Regions from separate parts of the Nocardia sp. NPDC055002 genome, predicted to be linked through region 2. Evidence: riboswitches for the same ligand, from Rfam matches in the RefSeq annotation. Region 2 holds a riboswitch; the other holds the start of a gene.
The links. A riboswitch is a leader RNA that binds a small molecule or an ion and turns the genes downstream of it on or off. The one in region 2 is predicted to bind cobalamin.

Region 1 (3,406 bases), on a different contig from region 2:
CCGGCTTGGTGGTCAGCGACTGGGCGTACCCGATCCACGACAGCGTCATCGCCTCGGGCCGGGTGACATCGCCGAACAGGATCGGCGGACGCACGCAGCGGGTGCCGTAGGACTGCACCCAGCCCGCCTCGGTGACGGCGAAACCGTCGAGCAGTTCGGCGAAGTACTGCACCATGTCGTTGCGTTCGGGTTCACCGTGCACCAGCACGTCGAGACCGAGCTTCTCCTGCAGGGTGATCACGTCGGCGATCTCGGCCCGCATCCGCCGCACGTACTCGGCGTGGTCGATCTCGCCCTTGCGCAGCGCGGCACGGGCCAGCCGGATGGTCGAGGTCTGCGGGTAGGAGCCGATGGTGGTGGTCGGCAGCACCGGCAGGTCGAGGTGATCGCGCTGCAGGGCGCGACGCTCGTCGGCGGGGGAGCGGGTCAGGTCGTTCTCGTCGAGCGCGGCCAGCCGGCCGCGGACCTGGTCGTTGTGCAGACGCGGATCGGTCCGGCGTGAGTCGGCGGCGGCGCGGGCCGTGGCCAGCTCGTCGGCGACGGCGTCGGCACCCGCGGTGAGGGCGGTGGCCAGGACGCGCACCTCGCCGACCTTCTCGGTGCCGAAGGCCAGCCACGAGCGCAGCCGTTCGTCCAGCCCGGTCTCCGGGGTCAGCGAATACGGCACGTGCAGCAGCGAGCACGAACTCGACACCGCCACCGCGTCGGCGCTGCCGAGCAGGTCGTCCAGGGTGCCGAGGGTGGCGTCGAGGTCGGCGCGCCAGATATTGCGGCCGTCGACCACACCCGCCACCACGAGCTTGCGGGACAGCGCGGGCAGTGCCGCGACCGCCGAGACGACGGCGCCCGCCGTGAAATCGAGAGCGATACCCTCGATTTCGGTGTCGGCCAGCGCCGCCAGTGCGGCATCGGGGTGCCCGAAGTAGGTGGCGACCAGGATCGCGGGGCGGTTCTGCGCGGCCGACAACGCACCGTAGGTCTGGCCGACCAGAGCGAGCTCCGCCTCCGTCAGGTCGGTGACCAGCACCGGCTCATCGATCTGTACCCACCGCGCGCCCGCGTCCGCCAGCTGGGCCAGCAGGTCGAGGTACAGCGGCACGAGCTCGGGCAGCCGCTCCAGCGCGGCGCCGTCGACGGCCTTGGCGAGCTTCAGGAAGGTGATCGGACCGATCACGACCGGCCGTGCGGGGACCCCGAGCTCGATCGCCTCGTCGAGTTCGGTCAGCAGCTTGCCCGGGTGCAGGGAAAAGGTGGTGGCCGCGTCGATTTCGGGCACCAGGTAGTGGTAGTTGGTGTCGAACCACTTGGTCATCTCCAGCGGAGCGACCGCGTCGGTGCCGCGCGCGGCCGCGAAATAGCGGTCGAGCGGATCGGCGATTGCGGCGACCCGCGCCGGCAGTGCGCCCAGCAGCTCCGCGGTGTCGAGCATTTGGTCGTAGTAGGAGAAGGTGCCCACCGGCACCGAATCCAATCCGGCCGCGGCGAGTTCGGTGAGCTGGGCGCGACGGAGCTGACGGCCGACCGCGTGCAGATGCGCGGCATCGGCGCGGCCCGCCCAGTAGGACTCGGTGGCGCGCTTGAGTTCCCGGTTCGGGCCCACTCGCGGTAGACCGAGAACCGTTGCGGTGAACGGGGTATGCGAAACAGTCACGGAGATTCTCCAGTGTCGTGCAGGGAGAGCCGCCGCCTTTTCGCGGGCACACGCCACACAGCCGACAGAGTCGCGAGAAGATACGACAGGTCGGCATCGGTGGTCCGCGCGCCCGATCCACGAGGCGGTGGCCGCCGGATACGGCGTATCCGGCACAGTCGGCAGGTCTTCGGACTCGCGGGCACCGGTCGTGTGATCGACCGACCTACTGGCCGTCGCTTCCCAGGCGTGCAGCCCAGTGCTGATGACGGCGGTCGTTCCTGCTCACCGCTGCGGGACAGTCCCGGATTCTCACCGGGTTCCCTCTCACCCGGTGCGGAACATGATCCGCACCCGGGTTTCGACGCTTACGCGGGAGGTCGGGGCTCCGACTCTTCCACCGCGCACGCGAACCAGCTGCCCGCTCAGCATAGGCCCTCGGCGGGGCCACGGGTCACCGCCCCATCCCGAACACGGCCGTGACCTGCGGTTGCGCCCACGCCGTCCGTGCGCACCGCGCACCGCTGCGCACGGTGAGATGTGACGGCCCGATGAACGCAACTTCGCAGGTAGGCGGGTGTGCGGTGTGAAGATTGCTGCGAAGCCACCTTGCGTGTCCGGCCCCGGCTCGTGGCCGGGTACCGTAGGCCAATGTTCTCGAAAGTCTTGGTCGCAAATCGTGGTGAGATCGCTATCCGTGCCTTCCGCGCGGCCTACGAACTCGGCATCGGAACGGTCGCGGTGTTCCCGTACGAGGATCGCAATTCCGTGCATCGCCTGAAGGCGGCCGAGTCCTATCAGATCGGCGAAGAGGGTCATCCCGTTCGCGCGTATCTGTCGATCGAGGCCATCATCGACGCAGCGGTGGCCGCCGGCGCCGACGCGATCTACCCCGGCTACGGCTTCCTGTCGGAGAACCCCGACCTCGCCGCGGCCTGTGCCGCCGCGGGCATCACCTTCATCGGCCCCACCGCCGAGATCCTGGAGATGGCGGGCAACAAGGCCACGGCCATCGCGGCGGCGAAGGCGGCCGGACTGCCGACCCTGAAGTCCAGCGAGCCCTCGGCCGATATCGACGAATTGCTCACCGCCTCGGCCGAACTCGAATACCCGATCTTCGTCAAGGCCGTCGCCGGTGGCGGTGGTCGTGGCATGCGCCGGGTGGCCGCACCCGAGCAGCTGCGTGAGTCGATCGAAGCCGCGTCGCGCGAAGCGGAGTCGGCGTTCGGCGATCCGACGGTGTTCCTCGAGCAGGCGGTGGTGAACCCGCGCCACATCGAGGTGCAGATCCTGGCCGACCAGCACGGCAATGTCATGCACCTGTTCGAGCGGGACTGTTCGCTGCAGCGTCGCCACCAGAAGGTGATCGAGCTCGCGCCCGCCCCGAACCTGTCACCGGAACTGCGCGAGCGTATCTGCGCCGACGCGGTGGCCTTCGCCCGTCAGATCGGCTACATCAACGCGGGCACCGTGGAGTTCCTCCTGGACGAGCGCGGCAACCACGTGTTCATCGAGATGAACCCGCGCATCCAGGTGGAGCACACGGTCACCGAGGAGATCACCGACGTCGACCTGGTGCAGTCGCAGCTGCGCATCGCGGCGGGCGAATCCCTCGCCGACCTGGGGCTGAGCCAGGAGACGGTGCAGATTCGCGGCGCCGCCCTGCAGTGCCGCATCACCACCGAGGACCCGGCCAACGGCTTCCGCCCCGACACCGGCCGCATCACCGCCTACCGCACCCCCGGCGGCGCGGGCATCCGCCTCGACGGCGGCGCG
Region 2 (3,406 bases):
AACTCGACGGCTTGATCACCGGCCTGCGCGTGATCCGCGATGCCACGAACCCGGCGGCTATCGCTGTGTCCGACCAGTCGTGAGGCTGTCTCTTTGTCCGAATGGCGAGCCGGGTAGCTGATCGGCCCCCAGCTGTCAGGGTGCAGGTGTGGTTTCGAGGTCGAATCGGAACCCCGAGCGCAGGGCCGCCGTGGCGGACATCCCGAACATGCGGTGGAAGGTTTCGCTGAAATGGGAGGGTGTGGCGAACCCCGCGTCCGTCGCCGATCGGGTCAGATCGTGGCCGGCGGCGACGTCGCGCATCGCGTGCAGGACGCGGGCCCACTGCTGGTATCGGCGGAAAGTGGTCCCGTACTGCTGGACGAACAATCGCAGGAAGTGCGAGGTGGACAGGCCGAGATTCGCGGCGATCGGTTCGGCCCGGAACGCCCGATCCGGGTGTTGTCGGATCGCGGCCGCGACGCGCTCGATGCGCGGATCGATCTCGGCAGGGGGACCGGCGCCGGCCAGCGCCACGATCCGACCCGGGTCCGTGTCCGGTAGACGGCACTGCTCGACCAGTTCGCGCTCGCGAAGGTGGTCGAATCCGTAGGGGCCCTCGGTGGTCGCCATCTGTCCTTCGATGGCCGAGGCATGCGACCACAGGAGCAGGATCGGTTTATCGAGGGTGTTCACCCGGTGCACCGCGCGAGCCGGGGCGTACGCGCTACGAGTGAGGATCTCACCGTGGGTGGCGGTCTCGAGGACGAACGGCCCGTCGAGCCCGACGCTGAGTACCGCGACAGAGGTGGAATGCAGGTCGACGCCGAGTTCGGGCCCGATATACCCGGCATGACCCGGCCGGATCCAGACCACCGGTGACCGCGCCGGACCACGCGGTTTCGCAGGCGCACTGTCGGTCACACCTGCCAGCGTATCGGTGCGCCGCCCGTAACCGCGCCGGCTGATGTCGACCAGCATCGATGGCCGGACAGGAGCTGGTGAAAAGCAGGCGGGTCGGCTTCAGGGGAGTGAATGGTACCGGTTATACGGTGCCGACCCGCCTGCAATCCATTCGTCACCGGCAGGAGCACGGATGGGGTTCGTGAGCTGGATAGCCAAGTCCCGCAGCGCAACTCGTAGCAACGAGCACCGCAGGCCCGGCGGGCACCGGGTCTGCGGTGGGGGTTCAGGGCAGGGGGACCCAGGTGCCGAAGAACCAGAAACCGTGCTGCGGCGCGTCGTTTCGGTGATGCTCCGGCTGTTGCTGCGGCCGGTGCTCCTGACTCTGCTCGGGCCGCTGCTGGTCGTGCCCACCCGGATCCGCGCTCGCCACGCTCGCTGTCGCGCCGAGCACCCCGAGTGCCAGCGTGCTCGCCACCGCGGTCTTGGCCAGTGTCGATTTCATCCTCATGCGCGTTCCTCCTGATCTTCGATCTCACCGCCGAGATCGTCGGCCGGCCGAAGTGCTCGGCCGATAGCTGAATCTTCGCGGCGCAACCGTCGAGCCCGGTGGGACCCGGCTGGGAGTCGGCTGTGGATCGGATCCGGAGACCGCGCTCGAGCACAGGCCCCGGCGCCGACCCCTCGCTGAGGTCGACGTTGCTACAGTTCACCAGCCGTGGTGTTCGGGAAACCGGTGTAGAACCGGTGCGGCCCTCGCCACTGTGATCGGGAGTTGTGAATCGATTCGGACGACGTCTGTCATCCGGAGCCACTGGGGTCCTGCCCTGGGAAGGTGGATTCACCGCGCACTATCCCGTCAGCCAGGAGACCGGCCACGGCTACGCAGTACCCCATTCCACGAGGACCTGGAAGGCCGACTCTTGACCCGCTCTGTTTTCGCGCGCCTACGTTCCGGCGCGTTGCTCGCCTGCACGATTGTTGTCACCGGTTGTGGTGTGCAACCCCTCTCCGACGCGGGCGGCGCAGCTGCCGTCACCCGCGTGAACTGTGGGATCGACGTCGCCGTCGACGGCCCACCGCAGCGGATCTACGCGGCGTATCAGCCCTCGATCGAGATCGCGCACGCGCTCGGTGTCACCGATCGGCTGGTGGGGACAGCATTCCTGGACTCCGCCGTGCTCGCGGAATATGCCGGCGCGCAGGCGCGCTCGCCATACGTCGAGAAGCTGCCCAGTCGCGACGAACTGCTCGCCCAGCGACCCGACTTCGTCATGTCGGGTTTCAACGGGGTGTTCGCCTCCTCGGCGCAGAACAGCGTCGGTACCAGGGCAAGCCTGCACGAATTGGGTGTGCGCACCTGGGTGCTGAGTCCGCTGTGCCCGAGCGCCGACGGGCTCGCCGATGAGGCGATCGACCCCGATACCGTGCGCTTCGACAACGTGTACGCCGACCTGCGCGACCTCGGTGCCCTGTGGGGCACCTCCGAGCGCGCCGAAGAAGTTGTCACGCAGCTGAGTTCACGAATCGACGCGATCCGGGCCAAGGTCGGCAACGCCGGGAAGCCGCGGGTCGCGGTCGTCACCCCCAAAGACGACGGCTCCTACACCGTGGCAGGCGGCATCGACTTCATCACCCAGATCATCGAGGCCGCCGGTGGCGTGAATGCCTTCGCCGATCTCACCACGAAACGCAACGTGCCCGTCGGCGCGGAAGAGCTCATCGCCCGTGACCCCGACATCATCCTGACCAGTCTGTGCTGCAAGGCGACCTACACGCGCGCCGACGGTCAGCCCCAGGTCGACAAGATCGTCGCAAACCCGGCGTTCGCGAATCTGGCGGCCGTGCGGAATGCGACTGTGCACCCGTTCCTGTTCGCCGACCGGGCGGCAGGGGTGCGGATCGCGCACTCGACCGAACTGGTCGCCGCCCTGATTCATCCCGAGCTGTTCCGGCGGTGACGCGCACCGCTCGCGGCGCCGGTCCGATGGTGGCCGGTGCCGCGCTGGTGGCTGTCTGCGTCGCGTCCATCCTGATCGGCTCGCACCCGCTCACCCTCGACCAGGCCGTGGTCGCGTTCACCGATTTCCAGGGGACCGACACCGACCGGGTCGTGCGCTACATCAGGCTGCCCAGAACTGTCGCGGGACTCCTCGCCGGTGTCGCGTTGGCGCTGGCGGGCGCGGTGATGCAGGGGCTCACCCGCAACCCGCTTGCCGGGCCCAGCCTGCTCGGCGTCAACGCTGGTGCGTCCCTGGCGATCGTGATCGCGATGGGTGCGTTCGGCCTCACGGCGACGGGCGGATTCATCTGGTTCGGCTTCCTCGGTGCCGCGGTCGCCGCGGCGTTCGTCTACACGCTGGGATCGTTGGGATTCGGTGGCGCGACACCGGTGAAGCTGGCGCTCGCGGGCGCTGCTTGCACCGCGCTGTGTGGGTCGATCACCACGGCGATCACCCTGCTGGACCGCACCCTGTTCGACAACTTCCGTTTCTGGGTGGTCGGCTCGCTGGCTCGTGCCGAC

Region 1: it holds a riboswitch for cobalamin, as region 2 does, so the genes downstream of both, metE (5-methyltetrahydropteroyltriglutamate--homocysteine S-methyltransferase) here and ACWF99_RS02570 (ABC transporter substrate-binding protein) in region 2, are expected to answer to the same signal.

What each region holds. Positions count from the first base shown of each region.
Region 1 covers NZ_JBSGWE010000006.1:145,218-148,623, forward strand. The annotation lists gene metE (5-methyltetrahydropteroyltriglutamate--homocysteine S-methyltransferase) at 1-1,657, opposite strand, end outside; cobalamin riboswitch at 1,795-1,980, opposite strand; gene ACWF99_RS24295 (pyruvate carboxylase) at 2,282-3,406, shown strand, end outside.
Region 2 covers NZ_JBSGWE010000001.1:535,889-539,294, reverse strand. The annotation lists gene ACWF99_RS02585 (MarR family winged helix-turn-helix transcriptional regulator) at 1-83, shown strand, start outside; gene ACWF99_RS02580 (helix-turn-helix domain-containing protein) at 136-903, opposite strand; gene ACWF99_RS02575 (hypothetical protein) at 1,169-1,393, opposite strand; cobalamin riboswitch at 1,585-1,776, shown strand; gene ACWF99_RS02570 (ABC transporter substrate-binding protein) at 1,806-2,843, shown strand; gene ACWF99_RS02565 (FecCD family ABC transporter permease) at 2,840-3,406, shown strand, end outside.